One region of the Streptomyces sp. a15 genome, then DNA from elsewhere that is predicted to be linked to it. Evidence: riboswitches for the same ligand, from Rfam matches in the RefSeq annotation. Region 1 holds a riboswitch; each other region holds the start of a gene.

Evidence for each region. A riboswitch is a leader RNA that binds a small molecule or an ion and turns the genes downstream of it on or off. The one in region 1 is predicted to bind cyclic di-AMP.
Region 2: it holds a riboswitch for cyclic di-AMP, as region 1 does, so the genes downstream of both, AC5P09_RS13485 (transglycosylase family protein) here and AC5P09_RS46510 (M23 family metallopeptidase) in region 1, are expected to answer to the same signal.
Region 3: it holds a riboswitch for cyclic di-AMP, as region 1 does, so the genes downstream of both, AC5P09_RS17885 (transglycosylase SLT domain-containing protein) here and AC5P09_RS46510 (M23 family metallopeptidase) in region 1, are expected to answer to the same signal.

Annotation. Positions count from the first base shown of each region.
Region 1 is NZ_JBWLKM010000108.1:14,655-24,724, reverse strand. Features, by position in the region: partial or broken gene AC5P09_RS46515 (PP2C family protein-serine/threonine phosphatase) at 240-1,080, shown strand; cyclic di-AMP (ydaO/yuaA leader) riboswitch at 1,313-1,469, shown strand; gene AC5P09_RS46510 (M23 family metallopeptidase) at 1,481-2,527, shown strand; gene AC5P09_RS46505 (aldo/keto reductase) at 2,690-3,676, shown strand; gene AC5P09_RS46500 (PrsW family intramembrane metalloprotease) at 3,720-5,060, opposite strand; gene trmB (tRNA (guanosine(46)-N7)-methyltransferase TrmB) at 5,112-6,008, opposite strand; gene lhgO (L-2-hydroxyglutarate oxidase) at 6,232-7,482, opposite strand; gene AC5P09_RS46485 (NsdA family TPR-like regulatory protein) at 7,535-8,959, opposite strand; gene AC5P09_RS46480 (asparagine synthase-related protein) at 9,687-10,070, shown strand, end outside.
Region 2 is NZ_JBWLKM010000010.1:73,776-83,845, forward strand. Features, by position in the region: partial or broken gene AC5P09_RS13450 (restriction endonuclease subunit S domain-containing protein) at 139-914, shown strand; gene AC5P09_RS13455 (hypothetical protein) at 1,066-1,779, shown strand; gene AC5P09_RS13460 (protein kinase domain-containing protein) at 1,818-3,311, shown strand; gene AC5P09_RS13465 (SurA N-terminal domain-containing protein) at 3,540-4,184, shown strand; gene AC5P09_RS13470 (nucleoside triphosphate pyrophosphohydrolase) at 4,275-5,318, shown strand; gene AC5P09_RS13475 (cytochrome P450 family protein) at 5,423-6,694, shown strand; gene AC5P09_RS13480 (LysM peptidoglycan-binding domain-containing protein) at 6,860-7,915, shown strand; cyclic di-AMP (ydaO/yuaA leader) riboswitch at 8,097-8,274, shown strand; gene AC5P09_RS13485 (transglycosylase family protein) at 8,278-8,979, shown strand; gene eno (phosphopyruvate hydratase) at 9,373-10,070, shown strand, end outside.
Region 3 is NZ_JBWLKM010000015.1:36,523-46,592, forward strand. Features, by position in the region: gene AC5P09_RS17860 (ABC transporter substrate-binding protein) at 1-1,008, shown strand, start outside; gene AC5P09_RS17865 (carbohydrate ABC transporter permease) at 1,005-2,000, shown strand; gene AC5P09_RS17870 (carbohydrate ABC transporter permease) at 1,997-2,884, shown strand; gene AC5P09_RS17875 (LacI family DNA-binding transcriptional regulator) at 2,938-3,966, shown strand; gene AC5P09_RS17880 (HAD family hydrolase) at 4,070-4,882, shown strand; gene AC5P09_RS17885 (transglycosylase SLT domain-containing protein) at 4,889-5,641, opposite strand; cyclic di-AMP (ydaO/yuaA leader) riboswitch at 5,647-5,815, opposite strand; gene AC5P09_RS17890 (CocE/NonD family hydrolase) at 6,092-8,122, opposite strand; gene AC5P09_RS17895 (polyprenyl synthetase family protein) at 8,500-9,510, shown strand; gene AC5P09_RS17900 (CHRD domain-containing protein) at 9,788-10,070, shown strand, end outside.

The DNA of each region.
Region 1 (10,070 bases):
ATAACCCAGAGGTCGCAGGTTCAAATCCTGTCCCCGCTACTGAAGGCCGAGGGCCGGAATCCAGAATGGGTTCCGGCCCTCGGTGTATGTGTACGTCGGATGTGCACGCCGGTCATCCGGTCGGCCCTCACCGGTCGCCCCCGCCCCCGCTCCGGGAAACCTGGGTGCAGTGGTGACGGGACCGGACGTACGTGGGGGAGACGAGTGGTGCGGCCTGGTGACGCGGAGGAGGGCGCCGCATCTCCAGCCTGCGGGTCGTTCTCCAGGTACTCCCCGTCCTGCTGATCGTCGGGGGAGTCTTCTACGACCTCCTCACCCCGCACGCCTTCACCGCGATCCCCTTCTTCACCGCCGCCCCGCTCGTCGCCGCGCCGGTCTACTCGCTGAGCGGCACCGTCGTGACCGGGGGTGTGGCCCTGATCGCCGCGTACGCGGTCCATGCCCGGTACGGGTTCGCCGCGGACGCCGACACGGTCACCGAGGTGGTCACCGTGGCCAAGGTCGCCGTGCTGGCCGCCGTCATCAACCGTGTCGTACGCCGGGGCGAGGGGCGCCTCGCCTCCGCGCGCGGGATCGCCGAGGCCACCCAGCGCGCGGTGCTGCCCGAGCCCGCCGGACGCATCGGCGGTTTCGACATCGCGGCCCGGTACGAGGCGGCCCAGGCGGACGCCTTCATCGGCGGTGATCTGTATGCGGTCCAGGACAGTTCGTACGGCGTCCGGCTCGTCGTCGGCGATGTGCCCCCGGGCTCGAGCGAAGCCGAGAGCTTGGGGGAGGCTGGAGCGGGCGCTGGCACGCGAGGGCACGCGGCGGGACGGGATCGAGGCCTTCGAGGGGTTCACGACGGCTGTGCCGGCCGAGCTTCCGTACGGGGACGGTGTGGTGCGGATCGTCAACCGGGGGCATCCGCCGCCGCTCCTGCTGCACGCCGACGGCACCGTGCGCTGCCTGCTCGCGCGGGAGGCCGCGCTGCCGCTCGGCATGGGCGACCTCGGCAGCTGGTCCGACCGCGCCGACGAGACCGGTTTCCCGGCCGGGGCCACGCTGCTGCTGTACACCGACGGGCTGTCCGAGGCGCGGCCGTTGTTACGAGGGGTGATCGGATGAGCGCCCTCCGCATAACAACTGACGCACCGTCAGTGCCTGTGGGGTTGCTGAGGCTGGGTCAACTCGCCCGTTTTTGCCGGTCGTGGGCCGTAAGTCCTGCGCGGAAAGGTTAATGATCAAGAGGAACAGCTTGGAATCCAGGCCCCGCGTCTATTAACGTTCGATAACGCAGCGCGGTCGTCCCAGCCGTCACAAGAGTCGGCTCCGTGCGCACGCGCCGAATCCCGCAAGGGAACCGGGGAACCACCAATTGGGGTGAATCGCGCGGATACCACCGTGAACTCACGGCCGGTATACGCGCGTAGGAGACCTTCCTGCTCCGAACCCGTCAGCTAACCCGGTAGGCGAGAAGGAAGGAAAGGAGCACGCCCACGTGGCGTCCAACCGGCCTGCCCCAGAAGCCCCGTCCGTGCCGAGCCAGCGCGAGACCGAGACCTTCGGCTACGGCACCTACAGCACCGACGAGGGCCCCTGGACGGAGTGGAATCCCACCGAGGAGTCCCTCCCACCCGTACGTGGCCGGCATCGCGTCGCCAAGCAGCGCGGCGGACTCGCGCGCGGCGGACTCGCCCGCAGCTCCACCGTCCTCGGCGTCGGCGTCATAGCCGCTGTCGGCGCGGGCGGCATGGCCAGCGCGCAGACCGGCAAGCCGCCGGTGTCGATTTCCATGCCCGACCTGCCCAACGTGGGCTCCCTCATCTCCGACGACTCGGACGCCGCCGAGGACTCCGGCACCGCGCTCAGCAGTGTCAGCGTGGCCGCCGCCGACACCGAGAAGAGCACGGCCGACGCCGGCGAGGTGCTGCGCGCCCGGATCATGGCCCAGGCCGAGCAGCAGCAGGACCAGGTCGAGAGCAAGGCCGCGGCTGACGCCGTGGCCGAGGCCGAAAAGGCGGCCGCCGACGCGGCCGCCAAGGCGGAGAAGGAGGCCAAGGCCAAGGCCGCCGCCGCGAAGAAGAAGGCGGAGGAGGAGGCCGCGAAGAAGGCCGAGGCCGAGCGCCTCGCCGAGCTGGCCAAGCAGTTCGCGCTGCCGACCTCCTCGTACACGGTCACCTCCACCTTCGGTCAGGCCGGCTCGCTGTGGTCCTCCGGCTACCACACGGGCCTCGACTTCGCCGCGCCCACGGGCACGCTCATCAAGGCCGTCCACACCGGGACGATCACGCAGGCCGGCTGGGACGGGTCGTACGGCTACAAGACCGTGCTCACCCTCGATGACGGCACGGAGATCTGGTACGCCCACCAGTCCTCGATCAGCGTCAGCGTCGGCCAGAAGGTCAACACGGGTGACGTGATCGGGCGCGTGGGTGCGACGGGGAACGTGACCGGGGCGCATCTGCACCTCGAGGTCCACACCGGCGGTTCCGGCTCCGGGATCGACCCGATGGCGTGGCTGCGGAGCAAGGGCCTCAACCCCTGACCGTCGTGTTACCCGAGTCCCGGCGGTCCTGACGGCATCCCCCCGACGTCAGGGCTGCCGGTCAGTGTGCGGGGGCGGTCAGTGGTTACGGGGCTTTTGTTTACGGGGTTTTTGCGGGTGACCATGGAATCGCGGGATCCGGTGCGGCCGTTGAGGTGAAGTATGACTTCTTCCTCTCCGTCTTCCTCTCCGTCTCCCTCTTCTTCGCTGTCGCTTCGCAAGCTCGGCTCCTCGGACCTCGAGGTCTTCCCGCTGTCCCTCGGCGGCAACGTCTTCGGCTGGACCGCCGACGAGGCGGCCTCCTTCGCCGTCCTCGACGCGTACGCCGCCGCGGGCGGCAACTTCATCGACACCGCCGACTCCTACTCGGCGTGGGTCGAGGGCCACCGGGGCGGCGAGTCCGAGACCGTCATCGGCAAGTGGGCCAAGGCGCGCGGCAACCGCGCGGACGTGGTGATCGCGACCAAGGTGAGCCAGCACCCCGAGTACCAGGGCCTGACCGCCGCCAACATCAAGGCCGCCGCCGACGCCTCCCTGCGGCGCCTCGGCACCGACTACATCGACCTCTACTACACCCACTTCGACAAGCCGGACGTGCCGGTGGAGGAGATCATCGGCGCGCTCGACGAGCTGGTGAAGGCGGGCAAGGTGCGGTACATCGGCGCGTCCAACATCTCCCCGGAGCGGCTCGAGGCGTCCCTCGCCTTCTCCGACCGGGAGGGCCTGGCGCGGTACGTCGCCCTCCAGCCCCACTACAACCTGGTCTCCCGCGACACGTACGAGGGCGACCTCCAGGACCTGGCCGAGCGCTCCGGCCTCGCGGCCGTCCCGTACTACGCGCTCGCCTCCGGCTTCCTCACCGGCAAGTACCGCCCCGGCACGACCGTCGACAGCCCGCGGGCAGGCGGCGCCGCCAAGCACCTCGACACCGAGCGCGGCCGGAAGGTCCTCACCGCCCTGGACGAGATCGCCCGGTCCCACGACGCGCCGGTCGCCACGGTCGCCCTGGCGTGGCTCGCGGCCCGGCCGACGGTGGCGGCGCCGATCGCGTCCGCCCGCACGGTAGAACAGCTGCCGGCGCTGGTGGGGGTGGCGGAGCTGACCCTGACGGAGGCGGAGGTCGCGCGGTTGACGGAGGCGTCGGCCTGATCTCCGGCGCGCACTTCTCGGTGTCCGGCGGTGCGCTTCCTGATTACGTCCGATACGGGTTGTAGGAGCTGTAGGAGGGATACGGCACCGCCGGATACGCGGCAGGCCCCGCCGGATACCCGTACACCCCGTACACCGGCCACGGCGGCGCGGTCACCGCCACGGGCGGTGCCGTTGCCCGGGCCGCGTGGTCCAGCGCGGGGCGCGCCACGTCCCGGCGCCACCACAGCTCGGCCAGCAGCTCCCGTTCCCGTACGACGAAGTCGGCCTCGGCCCGCCCGCGGCGCCCCCGATGCCGCAGGAAGGCCAGCGAGGTCGCGTACGCCTCGTACTGCGCCACCGCCCGCGCCGCGGGCCGACCGAAGTGCCGGCGGGCGTAATCGCGGGCCAGCCGCCGTGCCCGCATCGAGCCGAGCGCGTACGGCTCGGTCGGCGACAGCCAGCCCGCCACCGCGTACGCGGGCAGCTCTTCCCGCACGGTCTTCAGCTCACGCTGCCGGGTCCAGATGACGAGCCAGGTAAGCAGCCCGAAGGCGGGCACCATGAAGGCCGCGTACACCGCGAAGAACCCGTACTCGCCGAACGTCGAGGAGCCGTTCCAGATCGCGTGCATGCCCATCGCGAGCAGCAGCCCGGAGAGCGGCAGCAGGACGCGCCGCAGGTGGTGGCGTTCCGCCGAGAGCGCGGAGATGCCGAAGCCGATGCCGGTGAGGACGGTGAAGAGCGGGTGCGCGAACGGCGACATGATGATCCGCACGAAGAAGGTCGCCGCGGTGACGGAGGCGATCCCGGTGTCGCCGGTGAGCTGGTCGGTGCCGAAGGCGGTGCCGAGGTAGAGGATGTTCTCGGTGAAGGCGAAGCCGGTGGCGGTGACCCCGGCTATCACCACCCCGTCGACGATCCCGGTGAAGTCACGGCGCCGGAAGAGGAAGACGAGTAAAACGGCCGCGGCCTTGGCCGACTCCTCCACGACCGGCGCTATGACGGTCGCGCCGAGGGTGTCCGCGCTGGAGGGGTCCGCCGTGGCCGTCGCTATCCATCTCGTCGCGAAACTGTTGGCGATGATCGCTATCAGCGCCGCCGCGCAGGCCCCCCAGGCGAAGGAGAACAGCATGTTCCGCCAGGGGCCGGGCTCGACCCGGTCGAGCCAGCGGAAGGCCGTCATGAGGAGCGGCACGGGCAGGACGGCGAGTCCGAGCCCGACCAGGAACCCCTCCGTGCCGGTCTGTTCGCGTACCAGGGCGAGGATGACGAGCCCGGAGAGTGCGAGCAGGGTGCTCAGCCCGCCGTAACGCACCCACTTCTTGTGCCACCAGTGCGCGTGCCGCAGTGCGCCGCCGGTCGGATCACCGGGGTGCGTCGGGTAGGGGGGAACGGTGGCCACGGCATTGACCCTAACGAGGCAGAGGCGCCGTCCGCAGGGGGAGAGGGGGGTTCAGGCGCCGGTGGGGGGCTGGTCCTTGTGCGCTACACGTTGCTCTGAAGGTTGCTCGGTGCGTTGTTCTACGAGGTGCTCTACGCCGTGCTCTACGCGGCGGAAGAGCAGGTCGTTCACGACATGTCCCTTCTCCAGTCCCTGGCCCTCGAAACGAGTCAGCGGCCGGAACTCGGGACGCGGCGCAAAACCGCCCCCGGGCTGTGTGTTCTCGAAGCCGGGGTGCGCCGTGAGCACCTCGAGCATCTGCTCCGCGTACGGCTCCCAGTCCGTCGCACAGTGCACGATCGCCCCCGGTCCGAGCCGGGTCGCGGCGAGGTCGAGGAACTCCGGCTGGATCAGCCGCCGCTTGTGGTGCCGCTTCTTGGGCCAGGGGTCGGGGAAGTACAGGCGCAGACCGGCCAGGGAGTCCGGGGCGAGCATCTCCCGCATCAGGATGATGGCGTCGCCGTTGCCGACGCGGACGTTGGACAGGCCGTTCTGATCGGCGAGATTGAGCAGATTTCCCTGCCCCGGGGTGTGCACGTCCACGGCGAGGATGTTGGTGCCCGGGTCGGCACCGGCCATGCGGGCCGTGGCCTCGCCCATCCCGAACCCGATCTCGAGCACGACGGGATTGCCGTTCCCGAACAGCTCACCGAGATCGACAACCCGCTGCCCGTCGATGTCGAGCCCCCACTTGGGCCACAACCGCTGCAACGCATCCGCCTGCCCGGCCGTCACCCGACTCCGCCGAGGCTGAAAACTCCGAATCCGCCGCTCGAAGTGCGACCCCGCGGGATCAGCACTCGGACCATCGGGAAACCGCGGTTCCCCCTTGGCCCGAACATGCCGACCGGAGGCCCCGGGCGGGTGCGGGACCTGGCGGGTTTCGGGGACATTGAGCGACTCAGACACAGTGAGCCCAATTTTACGACCCCCTGGTTGGGCCGCTACTACCCAGTCCCGCCCGGCCCCTTTCAGCCCGTCCGGCGTTTGAGGACGAGGCCTTCGAGCCGAAGGGAGTCTGGGGCGCAGCCCCAGCGGGGTCGAAGGGGCGCAGCCCCTGGGGACGGGACGGGAAGGGGCGGCGGGGGCGAGAACAGCCCTGCGGCGAGCGCGGCCGCAGCGCCCCGCACCGTCACACAGACGGCAGCGCCGCCAACGCCCGCCGAGCCACCTCCCGCCCCACCGGTAGCGAAGCCGTCGCCGCAGGCGAAGGTGCGTTCAGTACGTGCACGGCCCGCGCCCCCTCCTGAATGAGGAAGTCGTCGACCAGAGAGCCGTCCCGAAGCACCGCCTGCGCCCGCACCCCCGCTGCCGCAGGCACCAGATCCCCTTCCTCGACCGCCGGCAACAACCGACGCACCGCCTCCACGAACGCCCCCTTGGACACCGACCGCCGCAGCTCCCCCGCCCCGTACCGCCAGTGCCGCCGAGCCATCCGCCAGGCCCCCGGCCACCCCAGCGTCCCAGCCACCTCCCGAGGCCGGACCACCCCCCACCCGTACCCCTCCCGGGCCAGCGCCGGCACCGCGTTGGGGCCGATGTGCACACCCCCGTCGATCCCGCGCGTGAGATGCACCCCGAGGAACGGAAACGCCGGATCCGGCACCGGATACACCAGTCCCCGCACCAGCGCAGGCCGCGCCAGCGAGTAGTACTCGCCCCGGAACGGCACGATCCGCATCCCCGGCTTGTCCCCCGTCATCCGCGCGACCTCGTCGCAGTACAGCCCGGCGCAGTTCACCAGCACCCGCCCCCGCACGACGTCCCCGCCCGCCGTCCGAACGGCCACCCCGAGCTCCGGCCGCCGATCCACCCGTACGACCCGCGCCCCGTACCGGATCTCCGCCCCGGACGCCTCGCCCAGCCGCCGTGCGACCTCGGCGAAGTCGCACACCCCCGTCGTCCCGACGTGTATCGCGGCGAGCCCGCGCACCTCCGGTTCGTACTCCCCGATCTGGGCGGCGCCCAGCTCCCGTACCGAGATCCCGTTCTCCCGGCCGCGCTGCACGAGCGCGTGCAGCCGCGGCAGCTCGGCCCGGTCGGTCGCGACGATCAGCTTTCCGGTGACGGCGTGCGGAATGTCGTACTCCGCACAGAACTTGATCATCTCGGCGCCACCCCGGACGGCATACCGCGCCTTGAGCGAGCCGGGCCGGTAGTAGATCCCGCTGTGGATCACCCCGCTGTTGCGCCCGGTCTGGTGCCGGGCGGGCCCGGCCTCCTTCTCCAGCACCGTCACCCGCGTGCCCGGCGCGGCACGCGTGATCGCATACGCCGTGGACAGGCCGACGATCCCGCCGCCGACCACCAGCACGTCACAGTCGTACGCGAGCTCCCGCACCTGCCGCGCCACCTGCACCACCTCCCGGCTTCGATAGTGCACTGCGCCACTGACAATGCGCTCAAACCCGGGAGGCGGACGGAGTGTCCCTGGCTCAGGCGGGCGCCATCAGCAGCGGCCGTGCCCGCTCCCGCAGCTCGACCACGCGCGGTTCGTCGCCGTACGGCTCCAGCCGGTGCAGGAGGTCCTTCACGTACTCGGTGGTACGCGCCGAGGAAATGCGCCCGGCGACCTCCACCGCCCGTACGCCCTGCTCGCATGCCGCGTCGAGATTGCCGGACTCGAGCTCGGCGACCGCCGAGACGACGAGGCGCAGCCCGTGCGAGCGTACGAATTCCTCCGTCGGCTTCGACAGGGCCTGCTCGGTGAAGCGGCGGACCTGGCGCGGTGCCTTCAGATCGCGGTAGCACTCGGCGGCGTCCGCGGCGAACCGGTCGTACGAGTAGAAGCCGAGCCAGGACGGGTCATTGTCGCCCTCGCGAGACCGCTCCAGCCAGCCCTCCGCCGCCTTCAGGGCCGCGCCGGCCGCCTGGGCGTCACCCGCGCGCGCGTGGGCGCGTGCCTCGACGAGCCGGAAGAAGCTCATGGTGCGGGCGGTGGCCAGGCCCCGGTTGCGCTCCAGGGCGGCCTGGGCGAGGTCGACGCCCTCGTCGCCGAAGCCGCGGTAGGTGGCCTGGAGGGACATGGAGGCCAGGACGTAGCCCCCGAGGGGGACGTCGGCTGCCGCACGGGCCAGCCGCAGCGCCTGGATGTAGTACCGCTGCGCGGCCTCCTGCTGGCCGGTGTCGAAGGCCATCCAGCCGGCGAGTCGGGTGAGCTCGGCGCTCGCCCCGAAGAGGGCTCTGCCGACCTCGTCGGAGTAGGAGCCGAGCAGCAGCGGGGCCGCCTCCACGCGCAGGCACTCGGGCACCATCGACGAACGCCAGTCGCCGCCTCCGTACTTGGAGTCCCAGCGCCTGGCGTCCTCCGCGGCCTCCCGCAGCTTCTGCACATCGCTGTGGCCGACTTTGAGCGGTGCGCCGGAGCCCTCGGCGGGGTTCACCTCGCGCGCCACCGAACTGTCGGCCGGGGTTATCAGCCACCGCGAGGCGGGCGTTGCGTATGCGCTTACTGCGAACGATCCGGCCAGCGACTGCCAGATGCCGCCGGAGCCGGCCCGGCGTCCTGCGAGGTCGAGTCGGTACAGCTCCGTGGCCGAGCGCACCGCCTGTCCGACGTCCCGGGGGAAGGCGAGGCCCACCTCGGGTGCGGGATCCGCGTCCGCCAGGCCGATCTCGTGGAGCGGCACCGGGCGGCCGAGCTTCTGCCCTATGGCGGCGGCGATGAGGTGCGGCGCGGCACCCTGCGGCACCATGCCCTTCGATACCCAGCGCGCCACCGAGGTCTTGTCGTAGCGAAGAGTCAACCCGCGTTGAGCGCCAAGGTCGTTGACGCGTCGGGCGAGTCCTGCGTTGCTGATTCCCGCGAGGGCGAGAACGGCGCCGAGTTTTTCGTTCGGCCCGCGTTGCTCCCTGGACATTGCGCCACCCCTCGACACAGACGGCTGCCGCGCTGGCATAACCATGCGGCATTCGTAAACCCAGCGTAGTTCGCCGCATCCCAAGCGTTAAGAGGCATTGTTCCGGATGGCGGGATTGTGGTCCGTACTGAAGTGCGGGTCCGATACGCGTAGTTGCGTCGTGCTCCCGCTGTGTGGCCGTGCGCCTGGGTGTGCGCTCTTCTTTGGCCATCGCGGGAGCGGTTCCATGGGCCGTGCGTGGGTCGGCCCGCTGTACTGGATCCAGTGGGCTGGGGGACACCGCCGCCTACATCCCCGCGGGCGGCGGAACGGCCCGGGGGGCGAACTCCGTCTCCCGGGCTGCGCGCTCGCCGGGCGGTGGGCGGAGCATGTACGGAGCGTGGGCAACGCCGTTCCGTTGACGCCGAATTGGCCGAAAATCGACCCTCCCCTGCACGGGTCCGCAGCCCTCTCACCATGGAACTTGAGGGCGCGCAGGGTGTTTTGGGGGAGCGAATCGGGGGCGCATTCGCGTCGCAGTCATTCTGCCGTACGTCCGCGATCACTGTGCCGTCGCCCCGCGATCTCCTTGCCTCGCCCGGGTGTTCGACGCGATGCGCGAGTCTCCGCCGGGGCGCATTCCGGGGAGCACAAGCGGCCCCACCGCCTCTCCGGTGCGCGTTCTTCATGGCAGCATGGTGCCGAGTTCGTACGGTGCACTGGTTGTCCACAGCCTGTGGAGGCGTCCATGCGGTGGTTGGTGGGATGGAGCAGCACCGCCGCGAGAGCAGTCGAGGCAGGCTCCGCGGGTGCGGTCGGACACGACGGCGAGACCCTGCATCCGGTGGGCTCCCACCTCCTGTGGGGCGACCCCGATCCGCTGTGGGCGGTCGGCGACTGGCGCCCGGACGAGGTGCGCGTGGTGAAGGCCGACGAGCAGACCCGGATCGCGGTCCTCGGCATCTGCGGCGCGACCGACGAGCAGCTGCGAGTCGGGCTGTTCGCCGCGCGCGGAGGGGCACTTCGGCATCTGACGGCCTGGCCGGGCAGCTACACGGCCGTCGTCCAGGTGGGCCGCCGGATCACCGTCTGCGGCGACCTGGCGGGCGCACGGCCCGTGTTCCACACCCCC
Region 2 (10,070 bases), on a different contig from region 1:
CCCGGCTCCTTTGCCTGCGACGAAAGCACCGGCGCCCAGCCCGGCGAACGGGTCCTTCGGCGTGCTCGGCGCACTCGGGGTTGTTCGACGAACCCGGCGTGCTCGGCTCGCTCGACCGAGCCGACCTGTTCGGACAAGGCCGGCCGTCTCGACGAACGGCGCGGGCTGGCCCGTTCCGTGCCCGTCATCGAACTCCTCGACGACGACGTCGACTTCGCCCCGGCCCGCCACCTCCGCCCGCGACGGCGGCGGACGGCGCCGAGGCGCTCACCGCGGTGCGCGAGCGCCTCGGCGAGACCCTGCGCCTGACCAGTGAGCTCACGCCGTCCCCCGCGGCCGGCGCGCAGCCCGCGCGCTGGCCGCTCACCACCGTCGGCGAACTCGCGCGCGGGGGCGCGCTGGTGCTGCGTACCGGCGGAACCGGCGGCCACGCGCGCGTGCCCGTCCTCACCGACCACGACGTCCTCGCCGGAAACGCCCCCTCGGGGACGCTTCCCGAGAGTGACGAGGAGGCCGTGCTCATGCAGGCGGGGGATGGAGTGGTGCCGGTGGTCGGCGGCGGCTCGGTGACGCGCGTGATCGACGACGCCACAGCGGGCGCCGCCCTGGGGCGCAACCTCGTGCTCCTGCGCCGCGATCCCACGGCGCTCGACCCGTGGTTCCTCGCCGGCTTCCTGCGCGGCACCGCCAACAACCGCCAGGCCAGCAGTTACGCGTCCACCGCCACCCGCCTCGATGTGCGCCGCCTCCAGCTCCCCCGGCTGCCGCTCGACGAACAGCTGCGCTACGGCGCGCGCTTCCGCGCCCTCGACGACTTCGAGCGGGCACTCAGGCAGGCGGGCCGGCTCGGGGAGCAGCTCGTGCGTGGGATGTACGACGGCCTGACGGACGGAACGGTCGCGGCCGGCCAGTGATCAACCAGTGATCAACCGGCGATCAGTACGACAACGGTTCGGCACAACTCGGGACCGCTTGTCCGTTGTCGGCCTATACGCTCGGACTTCCACACCGCACCACCCCCGTCCGCCCGTTCGTCACGTCGGCAACACCGGTCCAGGAGCAGTCATGTACGGCAACAGCGCGGTGCCGCCGCCGTCCCGCAGCGCGGCCACCGTCATCACTCTGCGCGTGCTGTTCGCCGCCTGCGGCCTCCTGTCGTGCGGCATGCTTTCCTGCGTTCCGCTGTTCCGGGTCGCCGTCCTGCGCGGTCGCTGGTTCGACTGGGTGGTGGCCTGGGTGAGCCTGCCGGCGTCCATCGCCTGCCTCGCCGTGGTCGGCTCACTGCCGGAGTCCGACAACCGCACGGACATCGCCCTGGCCCTCGTCCTGCTGATCGGCGCGGCGGCCACCGTGTACTTCCTGGTGACGGACATTCGTGTGCACGCCGCCGCACGCTGGCCCTCCGGCTACGCACCGCTCGGCACGCCGACCGTCGGCGGGAGCTACGGCCAGACCCGCCCGGCGGGACCATACGGGGCCATGCCCGTACCGCCCGCCCCGCCCCAGCAGCCCCTGCCCCACCAATCCTCGATCCCACAGTCCTCGTTCCAGCAACCCTTGCTCCGGCAGCCCCCGGGAACCGGGATACCGGGCTCCCAGACCCCGCCGCCCACCGGCCCTGCAGTCCCCGCCCCGCCGCCCCATCGCCCCGCGCCCGCCCGTATCGACCAGGTGCGCGCCGAGCTCGACGAGCTCAGTGACTACCTGCGCCGCCAGGACGGCCACCACGACGGCCACCACGACGGCCACCACGACGGCAATCACGAGGGCGGAAGGTGAGCGTGACGACGGGACGTGTCGTCGCCGGCCGGTATGAACTGTCCACGCTCATCGGGCAGGGCGGCATGGGCCAGGTCTGGACGGCCTACGACCAGCGGCTCGACCGGCGCGTGGCGGTGAAGCTGCTGCGCCCAGACAAGGTGGCCGGCCAGGAGGCGGACGAGCTGCGCCGCCGCTTCGTGCGTGAGTGCCGGGTGACCGCGCAGGTCGACCACCCCGGCCTGGTCACGGTCCACGACGCGGGTAGCGAGGGCGAGGAGCTGTTCCTCGTCATGCAGTACGTCGACGGCGCCGACCTCTCCGACCACCTCGCGGAGCACGACCCGTACCCGTGGCAGTGGGCGGTCGCGGTCGCCGCGCAACTGTGCGCCGTGCTGAGCGCCGTGCACGCCGTGCCGATCGTCCACCGCGACCTCAAGCCGCGCAACGTGATGGTGAAGCAGGACGGCACGGTCACCGTCCTCGACCTCGGCGTCGCGTCCGTGATGGACGCCGACACCACCCGCCTCACCCACACCGGCACCCCCATCGGCTCGCCCGCCTACATGGCCCCCGAGCAGGCGATGGGCGGCGCGGTCGGCCCGTACACCGACCTGTACGCGCTCGGCGTACTCCTGCACGAGCTCCTCAGCGGAGACGTCCCGTTCGCGGGCTCGACGGCCCTCGGTGTGCTGCACCGCCACCTGTACGAGCCTCCGCTGCCCGTGCGCCGGATCCGCGCCGAAGTCCCGGAGCCCCTCGAAGCGCTCGTCCTGCGCCTGCTCGCCAAGGACCCGCAGCACCGCCCGGCCTCCGCGCAGGACGTGTACGAGGAACTGGCGCTGCTCCTGCCCGCGCGCGGGATGCCCACCGGGGCGCCCCTCGACCCCACCCGCCCCTTCCTGCGCCCGCACGCCCCCTGGCCGGACCGCGCCCGCACGCCCGCGCCCCAGCCAGCCCCCGCCGCGGCCGTGCCGCCCGCCGCCGAGAAGCCGGACGTCGCCCGGGCCGTCGACGAGGTCAAGCGTCTCCTCGGAGAGGGCCGCATCACCCAGGCCGTCGACATCCTCGGCGCGATCCTGCCGGCCGCGGCCGAACAGCACGGCGAGCGTTCCCCGGTCGTGCGCACCCTGCGCAAGCAGTACGCGGCCACCCTCATGGACGACGGCCAGTACCGGCGCGCGCTGCCCGAACTGCGCCGCCTCGCCGACGAACGCGCCGCCGAGGCCGGCCAGGCCGACCCCCAGTCGCTCCGCTACCGCTACGAGGCCGCCCAGTGCCTGGAGCAGCTCGGCGAACCGGCGGCGGCGCTCGCCGAGTACCGCGCGCTGCTGCCGTACTACGAGAACCAGTACGTGGCCGGCGACCCGGAACTCGCCCACGACGTCCGCCGCCGCATCGGCCACCTCCTCCTCGCCCTGGGCGACCGCGCCGCCGCCCACGACACGCTGGTACGGCTGCTGCACGACGCGGAGCGCCTGCACGGCCCCGGCCACCCCTTCGCGGCGGAGATCCGCCGGACACTCCAGTGGCTGGGGCAGGTGCGGGGTTAGTCGCGGGGTTAGTCGCGGGGTTAGTCGCGGGGTTAGGTGCACGCCCGCAGGGAGGCGAAGGCCTTGCGCGCCAAGACGTACCGCAGCCGCCGTGGCCGGTGAGGCGCGGCGGTGCCAGAAGTACTGCTGAATCGTTGGTCGAATGGGTTGGCCAGAGCTTGCGCACTGCCTACCATCGATCACCGCAAGACTTTGTGCACCGCCGCACAATCTCCTCGGGAGGCTTCCTTGCACCGCCGTCGTCGCACCGCGCTCCTCCTCTCCGCCGCGATTGCCGCGGCCCCCCTCATCACCGCCTGCGGAAACGACGCGCATCCCGGCGCGGCGGCCGTCGTCGGCGGCCAGCGGATCACCGTCTCCCAGCTGGAAACCCGGGTGAACGAGGTGCGCGCGGCACAGCGGGCGGCGGTACCGGACGACGCGCAGTACGAGCAGGCGATCGCCAAGACCGGCACGCTCTCCCGCGACACCCTGCACAACATGGTCCTGGAGCGGGTGCTGCAGCGCGCCGCCCAGGACGCGGGCGTGAGTGTCAGCCGCAAGGAGATCCAGCAGATGCGCAGCGGCCTCGAGGAGCAGACCGGCGGCTCCAAGGCCCTGGAGGCCGCCTGGCTGCAGCAGTACGGCATCGCCCCCGAGCGCCTCGACGAGAACCTCCGCCTCCAGCTGGAGGCCCAGAAGCTCGCCACCAGCCTCGGCACCAACACCGGCGACCCCGCCTTCTGGAACGTCCTGGCCGAGGCCTCCAAGAAACTGAACGTCGACCTCAACCCGCGCTACGGCACCTGGGACGTGGACAAGAGCAGCCGCGTCGACACGAAGACGCCGTGGGTGCGGGAGGTCACGGCGACGGAGACGCAGCAGACGGCCTGACCGCACCGCGGGGTTGTTCATACGATCACACCGAGCCCCCCGCCCTGTGGACAACTTGATCGCTTCGTCGGCGGCGTGCGTTAGCTTCGAATGGTGAACGCAACCAGCCCCGAAGCCGCCACCGCTCCCGAGCCCGCCACCGGCCGCATCGTCCTCCTCACCACCAGCCACCGCGTCGCCCCCGGCCTGCTGTCCTGGCCCGCCTGGCAGGCACTGCACGCCGCCGACCGGGTGCTCTGCGCGGACGGCGCGCACCCGCAGCTGCCGTATCTCCGCGAGGCGGGCATAACGGTCGACGAGGCGTCCCCGACCGCCGAGGAACTGGTCGACGCGTGCGCCGGCGGACGGACGGTCGTCGTGGTCGCCACCGGCGAGGGCGAGCCGGCCCTCACGGACGGCCTGGCACGCCTCGCGGGCTCCGGCCGCGTCCACATGCCCGACCTGGAGCTGCTCCCGGCCTCCTACGACCTGCCGGGCGCCCGCCTCCTCGACCTCGTCCAGGTCATGGACCGCATCCGCGCCGAGTGCCCGTGGTCGTCCCAGCAGACCCACAAGGGCCTGGCGAAGTACGGCATCGAGGAGGCGTACGAACTAGTCGAGGCCATCGAGGAGGGCGACCGCGACGAACTCCGCGAGGAGCTGGGTGACGTCCTGCTCCAGGTGGTCTTCCACGCCCGCATCGCCGAGGAGGACTCCGAGGCCCCCTTCTCCATCGACGACGTCGCCGGCGGCATCGTCACCAAGCTCATCCACCGCCACCCGCACGTCTTCGGGGACGAGACCGCCACAACCCCCGAAGAGGTCAAGGAGCACTGGCTGCGCACGAAGGCGATAGAGAAGCAGCGCGAGTCGGTGACGGACGGCGTCCCCCTCGGCCAGCCGGGCCTCGCCCTGGCGGCGAAGCTGGCGTCGAGAGTGCGGACGGCCGGCCTGGACGTGCCGTTGCCCACGGCCGAGGGCGTCGGCTACGACCTGCTCGCACTGGCGGTACGGGCCGAGGCGGAGGGCGTGGATCCGGAGGCGGCCCTACGAGCGGCGGCGCGGACGTACCGGGACGCGATCAGACAGACGGAGACGGAGACGCAGCCGGAGACGCAGCCGGAGACGCAAGGGGAGGGGGAGCGAGAGGAGTAGAGAGGCAGTAGAGAGAGGCGTACCGCACAGCTGTCGGCATGGGCATTTCGGGGTCACCCCGCCGCCAGGAACGTCCCCGCCAAGAAGCCAGCTACCGTCAAGGAGTGACCGACCAGCCCACCCCCACGAGCCCTGCCCCCGAACTCTTCACCTGGGAGTTCGCGACGGACCCCTACCCCGCCTACGCCTGGCTCCGGGAAAACGCCCCCGTCCACAAGACCGAACTCCCCAGCGGCGTGGAGGCATGGCTGGTCACCCGCTACACGGACGCCAAACAGGCTCTCGCCGACCAGCGGCTCTCCAAGAACCCCGCGCACCACGACGAGCCCGCGCACGCCAAGGGCAAGACCGGCATCCCCGGCGAGCGCAAGGCCGAGTTGATGACGCATCTGCTCAACATCGATCCGCCCGACCACACAAGGCTGCGCCGGCTCGTCTCCAAGGCGTTCACCCCGAGACGCGTCGCCGAATTCGCGCCCCGCGTGCAGGAGTTGACCGACCACCTCATCGACCAGTTCGCCGACAAGGGCAGCGCCGACCTCATCCACGACTTCGCCTTCCCGCTCCCCATCTACGCGATCTGCGACCTGCTCGGGGTCCCCCGTGAGGACCAGGACGACTTCCGGGACTGGGCGGGGATGATGATCCGTCATGGCGGCGGCCCGCGCGGCGGAGTGGCGCGGTCGGTGAAGAAGATGCGGGGCTATCTCGCCGAGCTCATCCACCGCAAACGCGAGGCCCTGACGGCCGAGAGCACCCCCGGCGAGGACCTCATCTCCGGTCTCATCCGGGCCTCCGACCACGGTGAGCACCTCACCGAGAACGAGGCCGCGGCCATGGCCTTCATCCTCCTGTTCGCAGGCTTCGAGACAACCGTCAATCTCATCGGCAACGGCACCTACGCCCTCCTCACCCACCCCGAACAGCGAGACCGACTCCAGAAGGCGCTCGCCGCCGGCGACACGGCGCTCCTCGCGACCGGCGTGGAGGAACTCCTCCGCTACGACGGCCCCGTCGAGCTCGCCACCTGGCGGTTCGCGACCGAGCCGGTCAGCATCGGCGGGCAGGACATCGCGACCGGCGACCCCGTCCTCGTCGTCCTGGCCGCCGCGGACCGGGACCCGGAGCGGTTCGCCGATCCGGACACGCTCGACCTGTCCCGCCGCGACAACCAGCACCTCGGATACGGCCACGGCATCCACTACTGCCTCGGCGCCCCCCTCGCCCGCCTGGAGGGCCAGACCGCGCTCGCGACGCTTCTCACCCGCCTCCCGGACCTGCAACTCGCGGTGGATTCAGCTGATGTGCGGTGGCGGGGCGGTCTCATCATGCGCGGGCTGCGGACGTTGCCCGTCGAGTTCACGCCGCGTGGCTGACTCGCTCACCTGCGTAAAGGTGACGCGCCTTCAAGTCTGTGATCTTCACGTGATCTGCGCGGCATTAACTTGTGACAAGTGATCGGCTGCCTATACGTTCACGCCAGCGCGGCGCCGAGCCTCACCCGCCACGCTGGTCACCGTTGTCTCGCGAAAGGTTTCCGCATGCTCTCCGGGAACGGCCGTCATCGTCGCCCCCGCCAGGCTCCGGCCATCCTTGTGGCGGCCGGAGTGACCGGCTCCGCCATCGCGATCCCGCTCCTCGGTGCCACCGGCGCGAGCGCGGCGACCGGCACCACGTGGGACCAGGTGGCGAACTGCGAGACGGGCGGCTCCTGGAGCGAGAACGCCGGTGACGGGTACTACGGCGGGCTCCACATCGCCCAGGACGACTGGGAGCAGTACGGCGGCCTCGACTACGCCTCGCGCGCCGACCAGGCCAGCCGCTCCCAGCAGATAGCCGTCGCGGAGAAGATCCTCGCGGACCAGGGCGTCGGCTACTGGTCCACCTGCGGCCTGCTCAACGGCCTCAGCAAGGACACCGCGGCGCCCGACGTCGACACGGGCGTGGCGGACGACGCGACGTCGGGTGCGGAGGATGAGTCGGGCTCGCCCGACTCATCCGGATCATCCGGCTTGTCGGACTCCTCCGAGTCGTCGGCGGACTCGTCCGGCGATGCGGCTTCGGACGCGCCTTCGTCGTCCGTGTCGCCCACACCGTCCGATTCTGACGCCCGGTCGGATTCTTCCGGCGAAGCCGACAACTCGGCCAAGTCCGACACCTCGTCTGATTCTGCTGCAACCCCCGGCGCCTCGCAGGGCTCCGGCGACGACTCCGACAGTGACTCCACCGGCGCGACGAATCCGGATGACTCGGACAACTTCTGGCAAGAGGGCGGCTCTTCGGCCCTCGTCGACACCGGCTCCCTCGGTGCGGGCAAGCACCGCGGCGACAGCGCCGACGAGACGGCCGCGGCCACAGGCGCGGACGCGGGTACCGCCGACGCCGACACGGGCGCCTCTGCCGGCCGTCACGCCGCCCGCGCGGACTCGTACACCGTCCGCCCCGGGGACACTCTCGCCTCCATTGCCGACTCCCTTGGCCTCCAAGGCGGGTGGCGTGAGCTCTACGCGGAGAACGAGCAGGCGATCGGCGCCGACGCGAGCGTCATCGTGCCCGGTCAGACCCTCACCGTAGGTATCGAATCGGGCGAAAACTAGCGGGAGTTCGCGTCACACTTCGCCACCGAATGTCCGATTTGGCGAAGTGTGGGATGAGTCTCAGAAGCCCTGATCGTCTTTGAAATTCCGCGGATCGCGTGTCTACCGTCAGGACCGCTCGCCAACACGAGCCCCGGCCGCCGCAACGCCGAATCCTGCCAGTGGCGCCCGGGAACAGTCGTCGCGTAATGCGCCGTAGGCAGGAGCGGGGGACCCAAGGTAGGCGCCGGGACCAGCAGTTGAGCTGGGACCGGCTTGGGGTGAAGCCGTGCCGCGCACGAAACAGCGCGAGGCACGGCCGGGCAACTCAACCGGCCCGAACCCGACAGCTCACCTCGCAGGCGTCGGTGAGGGGATCCACCATGCTGTTTTCCGCCAAGGGCAAGCACCGCCGTCCGTCCAAGGCCACCCGTGCCATCGCCATCGCCGGTGTCACCGGTGCCGCCGTCGCCGCCCCGCTGATGGCCGCCGGCAGCGCCTCCGCCGCCACCGCCTCCGAGTGGGACGCCGTGGCCCAGTGCGAGTCCGGCGGCAACTGGTCCATCAACACCGGCAACGGCTACTACGGCGGCCTGCAGTTCTCGGCCTCCACCTGGGCCGCGTACGGCGGCACGCAGTACGCCGCGCAGGCCAACCAGGCCTCCAAGGCGCAGCAGATAGCCGTCGCCGAGAAGGTCCTCGCGGGTCAGGGCAAGGGTGCTTGGCCGAACTGCGGTGTGAACCTGTCGAACTCCGCCTACAACGGCAGCGCCGACACCTCGTCGAACACGTCCAGCGGCTCCGGCAGCTCGGACAGCAGCTCCTCGGACAGCAGCCGTTCGACCGAGCAGCCGGCCTCCCGTTCCGCGGACCGCCCGGCCGCGAAGAAGACCGTCACCACCCCGACCGGCAAGAAGGTCAAGAAGGGCGACGGCGAGTACAAGGTCGTCTCCGGCGACACCCTCAGCTCCATAGCCGAGGAGCACGACGTCAAGGGCGGCTGGGACAAGCTGTTCGAGCTGAACAAGGACATCGTCACGGACGCCGACCTCATCTACCCGGGCCAGCAGCTGCACCTGAAGTAAGGGCTGCACCGGAAGTAAGGGCTACACCTGAAGTAAGGGCTGCGCCCGAAGGTAAGAGCCGCACCTGAAGTACTACGCGGCTCTCAGCTGAACCACAGCGCCCTCTTATCCGTGGACTCCATAGTGGAGGCCTCGTGAGGGCCACCCCCCGTCCCCACGGGCTCCCCGCTCCGGTGCGTCTTCCCCCGTACGCACCGGGGCGGGGCTTTTTCGTGCCGGTCCCGTGCGATTTCCCCGCGAGTTGCACGGCACTCTTTGTTCCGTTCGGAAACAATTTACTCTCGGTTCTGTCCATCCGGTGGTCGACCGGCTGGCCGATCGCCCGGAGCCGGTTAGGCTCGTCTCGCAGAACCCACCGCGGTCCTGCCGAACCGCGTCACATTGAAGAAGGAGATGCTCGTGCCGTCCATCGACGTCGTCGTAGCCCGGGAAATCCTGGACTCCCGAGGCAACCCCACGGTCGAGGTCGAGGTCGGCCTCGACGACGGCAGCACGGGTCGTGCCGCCGTCCCCTCCGGCGCCTCCACGGGCGCCTTCGAGGCCATCGAGCTCCGCGACGGTGACCCCAACCGCTACCTGGGCAAGGGCGTCGAGAAGGCCGTCCTCGCCGTGATCGAGCAGATCGGCCCGGAGCTCGTCGGCTACGACGCCACCGAGCAGCGCCTGATCGACCAGGCGATGTTCGACCTGGACGCCACCGACAACAAGGGCTCCCTCGGCGCCAACGCCATCCTCGGCGTCTCGCTCGCCGTCGCCCACGCCGCCTCCGAGGCCAGCGACCTCCCGCTCTTCCGCTACCTGGGCGGCCCGAACGCGCACCTGCTGCCCGTTCCGATGATGAACATCCTGAACGGCGGCTCGCACGCCGACTCCAACGTGGACATCCAGGAGTTCATGATCGCCCCGATCGGCGCGGAGTCCTTCTCCGAGGCGCTGCGCTGGGGCGCCGAGGTCTACCACACCCTCAAGAAGGTGCTGAAGACCAAGGGCCTGTCCACCGGCCTGGGCGACGAGGGCGGCTTTGCCCCGAACCTGGAGTCCAACCGCGCCGCGCTCGACCTCATCCTCGAGGCCATCAAGCAGGCCGGTTA
Region 3 (10,070 bases), on a different contig from region 1:
CTGGTCTCCAACGACGTCCTCGCCGACATCTCGAAGTACGTCGGTGACGCCAAGGGCGACTTCGCCTCGGGCCTGTGGGACATGGTCACCCTCGGCACCGACGCGGTCTACGGCGTCCCGCAGGACTCCGGGCCGCTGATGTTCTACTACCGCGAGGACCTCTTCAAGGAGCACGGCCTGTCCGTGCCGAAGACCTGGACCGAGTTCGCCGAGACCGCGCGCGCCGCCAAGAAGGCCCTCCCGGACGCCTACCTGACCACCTTCTCCTCCAACGACCCGGGTCTGTTCGCGGGCCTCACCCAGCAGGCCGGCGCCAAGTGGTGGACGGTCGACGGCGGCGGCAAGTGGACGGTCGGCATCGACGACGCGGCCAGCCAGAAGGTCGCCGAGTTCTGGGGCGGCCTGGTCCAGGAGGGCGTCATCGACAACCAGCCGATGTACACCCCGGCCTGGAACAACGCCCTGAACAAGGGCACCCACATCGCCTGGGTCTCCGCCGTGTGGGCGCCCGGTGTGCTGGTGTCCTCGGCTCCCGAGACCGAGGGCAAGTGGCGGATGGCCCCGCTGCCGCAGTGGAAGGCCGGCGACAACGTCACCGGCAGCTGGGGCGGTTCCTCCACCGGTGTCTCCACCGACTCCAAGAACGCCGAGGCCGCGGCGAAGTTCGCGCACTGGATCAACACGGACCCGGAGGCGCTGGCCGCCCTGGTCAAGGAGGTCGGCATCTACCCGGCCGCCACGAGTGGCCAGTCCGGTGACGTCCTCACCACGCCCGCGTTCTTCCCGAACCAGAAGGACTTCTACACCACGGCCGCGGAGATCGCCGCCACCACGGCCACCGCCGCCTGGGGCCCGAACGTGCAGACCGCCTACACCGCCTTCAACGACGGCTTCGGCAAGGCCACCAAGGCGAAGAAGGAGGCCCAGTTCACCTCTGCGCTCAGCACCATGCAGTCGAAGACCTTCGACGACATGAAGAAGCAGGGCTTCGAGGTGACCGAGGCATGACCAGCGCTCCGCTCAAGGGCTCCGACCGCATCACGGTCGGGCCCTTGGCGGACGGCACCGGCACCGCCACGTCCGTCCGCCCCAGCCGCCCCCGCCGCCGTGGCCGCAGCGCACCGTACTGGTTCCTGACGCCGACCCTGGTCCTGTTCGCCGCCTTCACCGTCGTCCCCATCGGGTACGCGATCTGGCTCAGCCTCCACAAGGTCCGGGTCAAGGGCATCGGACTCGGCAAGGGCGCCCGCGAGCAGGTCTGGAACGGCTTCGGCAACTACGCCGACGTGCTCCAGGACTCCGAGTTCGGCCACAGCGTGCTGCGCGCCTTCGGCTACGGCCTGATCGTCATCCCGACCATGCTCGGCCTCGCGCTGCTGTTCGCGCTGATGCTGGACACCCCGAAGGTGCGCAGCGCGTCCTTCGCACGGCTGATGATCTTCCTGCCGTACGCGGTGCCCGGCATCATCGCCGCCCTCATGTGGGGCTTCCTCTACCTGCCGGCCGTCAGTCCCTTCTACTACCTGCTGGACAAGTTCGGCCTCCCGCAGCCGGACCTGTTCGACGGCGGCAATCTCTACCTGTCCTTCGCGAACATCGCGGTGTGGGGCGGCACCGGCTTCAACATGATCGTCATCTACACCGCGCTCAGGGCGATCCCGCCGGACATCTACGAGGCCGCGCGCATCGACGGCGCGTCCGACCTCAAGATCGCGCTCAGGATCAAGATCCCGATCGTCATGCCCTCCCTGGTGCTGACCTTCTTCTTCTCGGTGATCGCCACCCTCCAGGTCTTCACCGAGCCGATGACGCTCAAGCCGCTGACCAACGGCCTCTCCACCACCTGGAGTCCGCTGATGGCCATCTACGACAGCGCGTTCCTGAAGTCCGACATCTACGGCGCGTCCGCCACCGCGGTGGTCCTGGCCCTGGCCACCTACCTCATCTCCTTCACCCTGCTGCGCGTCTCCGACCGCTACACCCGGGAGGACCGGGCATGACCACCCTCACCCTCACCGCCGACACCACCGGCAAACCCCCTGTCAAAAGCCGCGCGCGGCGCACGGCCTGGGTCCCCACCCTCGTGCTGATCCTGGGCGCGCTGTACTGCCTGGTCCCCATCGCCTGGGTGGTGATGGCGGCGACCAAGGACCGGTCGGAGCTGTTCTCCACCTTCACCTTCGCGCCCGGCACCGGCTTCTTCGACAACCTGAGCGAGCTGACCGCCTACCGGGACGGCATCTACTGGACGTGGATGGGCAACTCCGCCCTCTACGCGGGCTTCGGAGCCCTGCTGTCCGCCGCGGTCTCCGCAGGCGGCGGCTACGCGCTGGGCCGGTTCGCCTTCCGGGGGCGGGAGTTCATCTTCAAGCTGATCCTGGCCGGCGTCCTGGTGCCCAGCATCGTGCTGACCGTCCCGCAGTACCTGCTGCTGTCGAAGATGGGCATGGCCGACTCGTACTGGTCGATGCTGCTCCCGTCCATCCTCTCCCCGTACGGCGTCTACCTGGTCCGCATCTACGCGGCCGCCGCGGTGCCCGCCGAACTCCTCGAGGCCGCCCGCATGGACGGCGCGAGCGAGTGGCGGATCTTCTCGCGGATCGCCGTACCGATGATGATGCCGGGCCTGATCACGGTGTTCCTCTTCCAGTTCGTCGCCATCTGGAACAACTTCCTGCTGCCGTACGTGATGCTGGCCGACGACACCAAGTTCCCGCTCACCCTCGGGCTCTACACGCTGCTCGCGCAGGGCGCCTCGCAGCCCGCTCTCTACACCCTGGTCATCACCGGATGTCTGCTGGCGATCATTCCGCTGATCGCGCTCTTCCTGGTGATCCAGCGGTTCTGGTCCCTGGACCTGCTGAGCGGCTCGGTCAAGGCCTGAGGCATCCGCCGACCCGGCCGCCCCCGCCGACCCCACCGTCACGAACGAGGAACATGACCACCAGCGCCAACGGACGCCGCCGACCGCCCACCATCCACGACGTGGCGCGGGAGGCCGGCGTGTCACGGGGCACCGTCTCCCGCTTCCTGAACGGCGGCCACTACGTCTCCCCGGCCGCCCGCCGGGCCGTGGAGGCCGCCATCAGGAAGACCGGGTACGTGGTCAACCGGCATGCTCGCAGCCTGAGCACCGGACGCTCGGACTCGGTGGCCTTCCTGCTGACCGAGCCGCAGGAGAAGTTCTTCGAGGACCCCAACTTCAACGTGCTGCTGCGGGGTTGCACCGAGCGCCTCGCCCAGCACGACATCCCGCTGCTGCTCATGCTGGCGGCGAGCGACGACGACCGGCGCCGGCTGACCCGGTACATCACCTCGGGCCACGTCGACGGCGTGCTGCTGGTCTCCAGCCACAGCGGAGACCCGGTCGCCGCCGAACTGCGCGACGCCGGCATCCCGTTGGTGGCCTGCGGCAAGCCGCTCGGGCTGGGCTCCAAGGTCAGCTACGTGGCGGCCGCCGACCGCGACGGCGCCCAGGAGATGGTCCGCCACCTCCTCGCCGGCGGCCGCCGCCGCATCGGCATGATCACCGGCCCGCTGGACACCCCGGGCGGCACCGACCGCCTGGCCGGCTACCGCGACGTGCTCGCCGAGGCGGGACTGCCCTACGACCCGGCGCTGGTGGTGGAGGGCGACTACCGCCGCACCGGCGGCGAACAGGCGGCCCGTCGGCTGCTGGCGCAGGCCCCCGACATCGACGCGGTGTTCGTCGCCTCCGACCTCATGGCCGCCGGAGTCGTCAACGCCCTGGACCAGTCCGGCCGTTCGGTCCCCGATGACATCGCTGTCGGCGGCTTCGACGACTCGGCCGCGGCCACCGCCGTCACCCCGGCCCTCACCACCATGCGCCAGCCCTACGACCGCATCAGCGCCGAGATGGTCCGCATGCTGCTCGCGCAGATCGCGGGGGAGGACACGGCGGGAGTGATCCTCCCCACGGAACTGGTGGTACGGGACTCCGCGTGACCGCGCCAACTGCCCTAACCGGAGCATGCGTCAACGCATGTGAAGGCTGTAGCCGTCCGGTTCGCGTCGAGTCGATGCGGCGTTCCATCCGTATTCTCTGATCATGGCCGCACCCACCGCATATTCACTCATCGCCACCGACCTGGACGGAACGCTGCTCCGAGGCGACGACACGCTGTCCGACCGGTCGCTCGCCGCGCTCGCGCGGGTGGCGGCGGCCGGGGCCCGGCATCTGGTGGTGACCGGCCGCCCGGCGCCCAGAGTGCGGCCGCTCCTCGACGACCTGGGCAGCAAGGGGCTCGCGGTGTGCGGGCAGGGCGCGCAGGTGTACGACGCCGGCGCGGACCGTCTGCTGTGGTCGGTCACCCTGGACCGGGAGCTGGCCGAGACCGCGCTCGGCAAGATCGAGGCCGAGATCGGCCAGGTGTACGCGGCCGTCGACCAGGACGGCGTCGACGGGCTGACCCTCATCGAGCCCGGCTATCTGATGCCGCACCCGACTCTGCCCGCCGTCCGGGTCGGGCGGCGCGACGACCTGTGGAGCGAGCCCGTCAGCAAGGTGCTGCTGCGCCATCCCGACCTGTCCGACGACGAGTTGGCGGCGACGGCGCGTTCCGTGGTGGGTTCCCTCGCCACGGTCACCATGTCGGGACCCGGGACCGTCGAACTCCAGCCATGCGGCATCACCAAGGCGACGGGCCTCGCCCTGGCCGCCGACCATCTCGGGCTCGGCCCCGAAGAGACCATCGCCTTCGGGGACATGCCCAACGACATCCCCATGTTCGACTGGGCCGGCCACGGCGTCGCCATGGCCAACGCCCACCCCGAACTCAAGTGCGTGGCCGACGAGATCACCTTGTCCAACGAGGACGACGGCATCGCCGTCGTCCTCGAAAGACTGTTTCCGCAGCGGTAGTCAGGCTCAGTACGCCCCGAAGACGTTGTCGATCGAGCCGTACCGCGCGGCCGCGTAGTTGCAGGCGGCGGTGATGTTCGCGACCGGGTCGTACGGGTCCCACGACGTGCCGTCCACGTGGTACGCCTGGAAGGTCGGGTCGATGGTCTGGAGCAGGCCCTTGGAGGGGGTGCCCGCGGCGGCGTTGGAGTCCCAGTTGTTGATGGCCCGGGGGTTGCCGGAGGACTCGCGGATGATGTTGCGGTAGATGCCGTCGTACGAGCCGGGGATGCCCTTCTGCGCCATGATGTCCATCGCCTCGCGGATCCAGCCGTCGAGGTTGTCCGCGTACGTCTTGGCGGAGGCCTGGGTGGCCTTGGCGACGGACTGGGCGGACTTCTTGGCGGACGTCGAGGCCTTGTCGGCCGTCGTGCCGGCCTTCTTCGCCGTCTTGACCGTCAGCTTCACATCCGGGTGGATCAGCCGGGGGTTGTCGCCGATGACCTTGCGGTTGTCCTTGTAGAGCTGGCGCCAGCCGCCGGGAGTGTCGTACTTGTCCGCGATGCCGTAGAGCGAGTCGCCCTTGGCCGTGGTGTACGTGACGGACTTGACCTGTGCTGCGGCCGGCGCGGCGGCGGGGGCCTTGGCCGGCTGTGCGGCGCTCGCGGTGGTCGCGCCCAGGAGCGGGAGGGCGAGGGCGGCGACGCCTGTTCCGGCGGTGACGACGCCTCGGGTGAGCGGGTTGGTGCGGGTACGACGGTGCTTGCCTCGTGCGGGCATGGCGCTGTTCCTCTCCGGCGCCTACGAGGTGAGCTGTCGGGTTCGGGCGGGAGCTGCCCGGCCGTACCGCCGTGAGGCGGCGCGACTTAACCCCTAGCCGTACCGGCGTGATGTCCGGTCCGGCGCTTACCTGGGTCCCCCGCTCCTGCCGTGCGGTGTTGGTCGATGAGTGTTCTGTAGGGCGGCGGCAGGATTAGGCGTCCGCCCGACAGGCCCGGAACGTATGCGAGAGCACATGGCCGAAACAAGTGGCTGATTCACACTTCGACCCTGTGACCTTGATCTGAGGCATTTGGGGTGCTTGATCCTTTGCGGTTGCCAAGGCTCAACTGGCGCGAAAGGCAAGGCGAAACGCGGACGTGCGGAGGCGCGGCCCCAAGTGGCCGCAAGTGACCCAACTCACGGGCAAGTACAAGGGTGGCCAAAACGGGCAATGGGCCCAACTCGTAGTCAACCGGCCGTCCGTGGAATCCGCTTCTCCCACGTCCGGTGGAAGACGACCTCGTCGCCGTCCGTGCAGATCACCTCGTTTGAGGTGGAAAAGTCCGTTCCGTCACAGCTGATCTCCGACCGTGTGCGGACCGTTGCCCGCCAGGCGAGCTCCGGCCGGTGCAGCGCGACCGTCCAGTCCGAGCGGGCCCGGGCCGACAGGGGGTCCGACTCGTTGATCGTGTACGTCTCCAGCGCGTCCTCGGTGAACTCCAGACCGTCGGGATACACGCGGGTGCCGCCGATGGGGGTCCCCCCGCTCGAGCGAAGTCGAGAGTGGGGGAGCGGATCGACCTCCAGCCGCCACTCGCCCTTGGCCACATCGCGGACGACCAGCCGCTCGGGGCGCGGTTCGTCGAGCGTGACGGGGACGTTGACGCCGAGCGGCTCGGACTGCTCCGGTTCCTCGAAGGCGATGCCGGAGGCGGACTCCCTTGTGCGCACCGGGAGTTCGAGGAAGCTGCCCACCGGGTCCAGGGTGAAGCCGGCCGCCGAGTCGGGCTGCGGCCAGATCCACGGCCAGTACGCGGAGGAGACGGCCAGCCGGACGAGGTGACCGGCCGGGAAGGCGTGCCCGATGCCGTTCAGCTCGAACTCCACGTCCTGAGTGACGCCCGGCTCCCACGGCACCGCCCGGTCCCGCCCCTGCCGCGCCGACAGGTTCAGTACACCCCGGGTGACCAGCGTCGAGGCGCCGTCCGGGGCGACGTCGCACACCCGGGCGATCACCTGGCCGCGCGGCACCTCGGAGGTCAGCCTGAGCCGCACCCTCGGCCGCCCCAACACCCAGGTCTCCTCGTCGGCTTCGAACTCGAAGCACACCGACCTCGCGTCCTCCTCCCGCTGGTCGGGCGGCAGGTCGGCGTCGTTCCCCAGGGGGAGGAAGCGGCCGGCGTCGACACCCGTGTGCTGCGGGGAGCGGACCAGGAGAGGGGCGCCCTCGAGGGCGTGCGAGACCATCGAGACGTTGGGGGAGGGCCAGGCGGGCTCGCCGACCCAGCGGCCGGGCAGGGTGTCGTAGACCGTGGCCGGGGGGTGGGAGTCGCTGACGTAGGCGCGGAGCAGCGGCTCGCGCATCGCGCCCGATTCGACCCCTTTCAGCCAGTGGTCCCACCAGCGCAGGGTCTCCTGGAGGAAGCCGATCGCCGGGCCGGGCGGCAGACCGCGGTCGGGGTACTGGTGGGACCAGGGGCCGATCAGGCCGCGGACGCGGTCGGCGGGCAGGTGCTCGACGAGGCGGAGGACGGTGTCGCGGTACGGGTCGTGCCAGCCGCCGACCGCGAGGACGGCGGCGTCGATCGCGCCGTAGTCCTCGCGGACGCTGCCGTGCTGCCAGTAGCGGTCGCGGGTCTGGTGGTCGAGCCAGGTGTGGATGAGGGGGGCGACCTCCTCCAGGCGCTTGAGCCACATGTCCCGCCAGGCCTCGCCGACGTACCGCGGATCCGGCGGGCGGGAGGCGAGGGCCAGCAGGGCGGCCGCCCAGGCGTGCATGTCCACCGCGAGGACGGAACCTCCCAGGTAGTGCACGTCGTTGTCATAGCGGTCGTCGGTGGAGCAGACGGTGACGACCGCCTTGAGCGGCTCGGGTGCGAGGGCCGCGATCCGGAGGGAGTCGAAGCCGCCCCAGGAGATGCCGAACATGCCGACCTTGCCGTCGCACCAGGGCTGGGCCGCGAGCCATCGGACGACCGCGACGCCGTCCGCCAGCTCGGTGGCCGAGTACGCGTCGTCCGGCATGCCCTGACTGTTGCCGTGTCCGCGTACGTCCACTCGTACGGAGGCGTACCCGTGGCCCGCGTACCAGGGATGGCGTTGCCAGTCGCGGGGCGCGGTCCAGTCGGTCAGGCGGTACGGCAGGTATTCGAGGATCGCGGGTACTGGTTCGTCCGTGAGGGGGCGCCACACGCGCGCGTAGAGGAGCGTCCCGTCCGGGAGCGGGATGCGGAGGTCCTCGTGGGTCGTCTCGTAGGGGAAGGACGTACGGATGTGCATGAGCGTGACCCCGTGAGTTCAGTGGACCGGGTGCGTGGTGTCCGGGGTGAGGGCGAATTCGGCCGTGTGTGTGCGTCCGGTCAGGTGACGGCCGCCCGTCACGCGCAGGACCGGGCCGATCTCCGGAGGCGGCCGGCTTCCGGGCTCGGTATCGACGGTGGTTCGCGACACACTCCACTACTTCCAGGTAAATCGGCAGATATCCATTCTTTTAGAGTGATCAAAAACATACCCGTCGTGATCCGATATCGCCCGGGCTGCACGGGCGGGCGCTATCGGTGATCGAAACGTGACCGGATACGCTGACTTGAGTGATGGCAGCGACCTATCGACAAACCGTGTAATCGCCAGTAGACACAGCAGACAGGAGATCCCTCGTGACCGTCGTCGGGCCGTTCGGGCTGAGCGTGCGGGACCAGGCTCTGGAAGCCGATGTCCAGGCCGGATTGGCGGCTGTCGAGGAGGGACTGCTCGAAGCCACCAAGAGCGAGGTCCCCTTCATCACGGAGGCCGCCCAGCATCTGGTGCGGGCGGGCGGAAAGCGGTTCCGGCCGCTGCTGGTGATGCTGTCCGCCCAGTTCGGCGACCGTTACGCGCCGGGGATCGTGCCGTCGGCGGTGGTGGTGGAACTGACCCACCTGGCGACGCTGTACCACGACGACGTGATGGACGAGGCCGAGGTGCGGCGCGGAGTCGCCAGCGCGAACGCCCGCTGGGGCAACTCGGTCGCGGTCCTCACCGGCGACTTCCTGTTCGCGCGGGCCTCGCACATCCTGGCCGACCTCGGGCCCGAGGCGGTCCGGGTCCAGTCGGAGGCGTTCGAACGGCTGGTGACCGGGCAGATCCTGGAGACCGCCGGTCCGACCGACGGCCGCGACCCGGTCGAGCACTACCTCGACGTCCTCGGCGGCAAGACGGGATCGCTGGTGGCGGTGGCGTGCCGCTTCGGGGCGATGATGTCCGGCGCCGACGAGACGGTCGTCGACGTGCTGACCCAGTACGGCGAGCGGCTCGGCGTCGCCTTCCAACTCGCGGACGACGTGCTGGACATCGCCTCCGACTCCCACGAGTCCGGGAAGACGCCCGGGACGGATCTGCGCGAGGGCATCCCGACCCTGCCGGTCCTGCGGCTGCGCGAGCGCGCGGCCCGGCTCGGGCTGGCCGAGGACATCGCCCTGTGCGAACTCCTGGACTCCGACCTGACCGACGACGCCCTGCACGCGAAGGCGCTGGAGGGCCTGCGGGCGCATCCCGCGCTGGAGCACGCGCGGCGTGACACGGTGCGGTACGCGAAGGACGCGCGGGCGGCCCTTGCCCCCCTGCGCGAGTGCGACGCGAAGGCGGCGCTGATGGAACTGTGCGACGCGGTGGTACACCGGGCGGGCTGACCTCGCCCCCGCCGCCCCTACCCGTCCCATCCCAAGGGGCGCTGCCCCTTCGACCCCGCCAGAGGGCTCCGCCCCCTGGACCCCCGGGCCTTCGCCCACCCGCCGCCCGTCTCGGTCGGATGAGTGGGGACCCTCTACCTTCCGACTCGGTCGGGCGACAGGTAGCCCTCGACTTTCACCTCTCGACCGACCGAGTCGGGTGGCGGGTGGGCATAGGTCCGGGGGTCTGGGGGCGGAGCCCCCAGGAACGCGCACCCCCACACACCCGCAGCAAAGCGTGACGCAGGTCACATTCCCGGCCCGAGTCCACACGGTCATCAGCCCCGTATACCTGCTCATGCGCATGAACGCGATCATCACCGCCGTCACTGTGGCCGTCGGCGGCCTCGCCGCCACAGCGACCCCTGCCTCCGCCTCCGCCTCTGCCGACGCCGCCGGAGGCGACAGCACCGTCCTCGCCGCCAGCCTCCGAGGTGCCAGCGAGGTACCGGCCGAAGGCGACAAGGACGGCGCCGCGCTCCAGTTCGTCAAGGTCGACGGCGACAAGGTCTCCGTCGCCG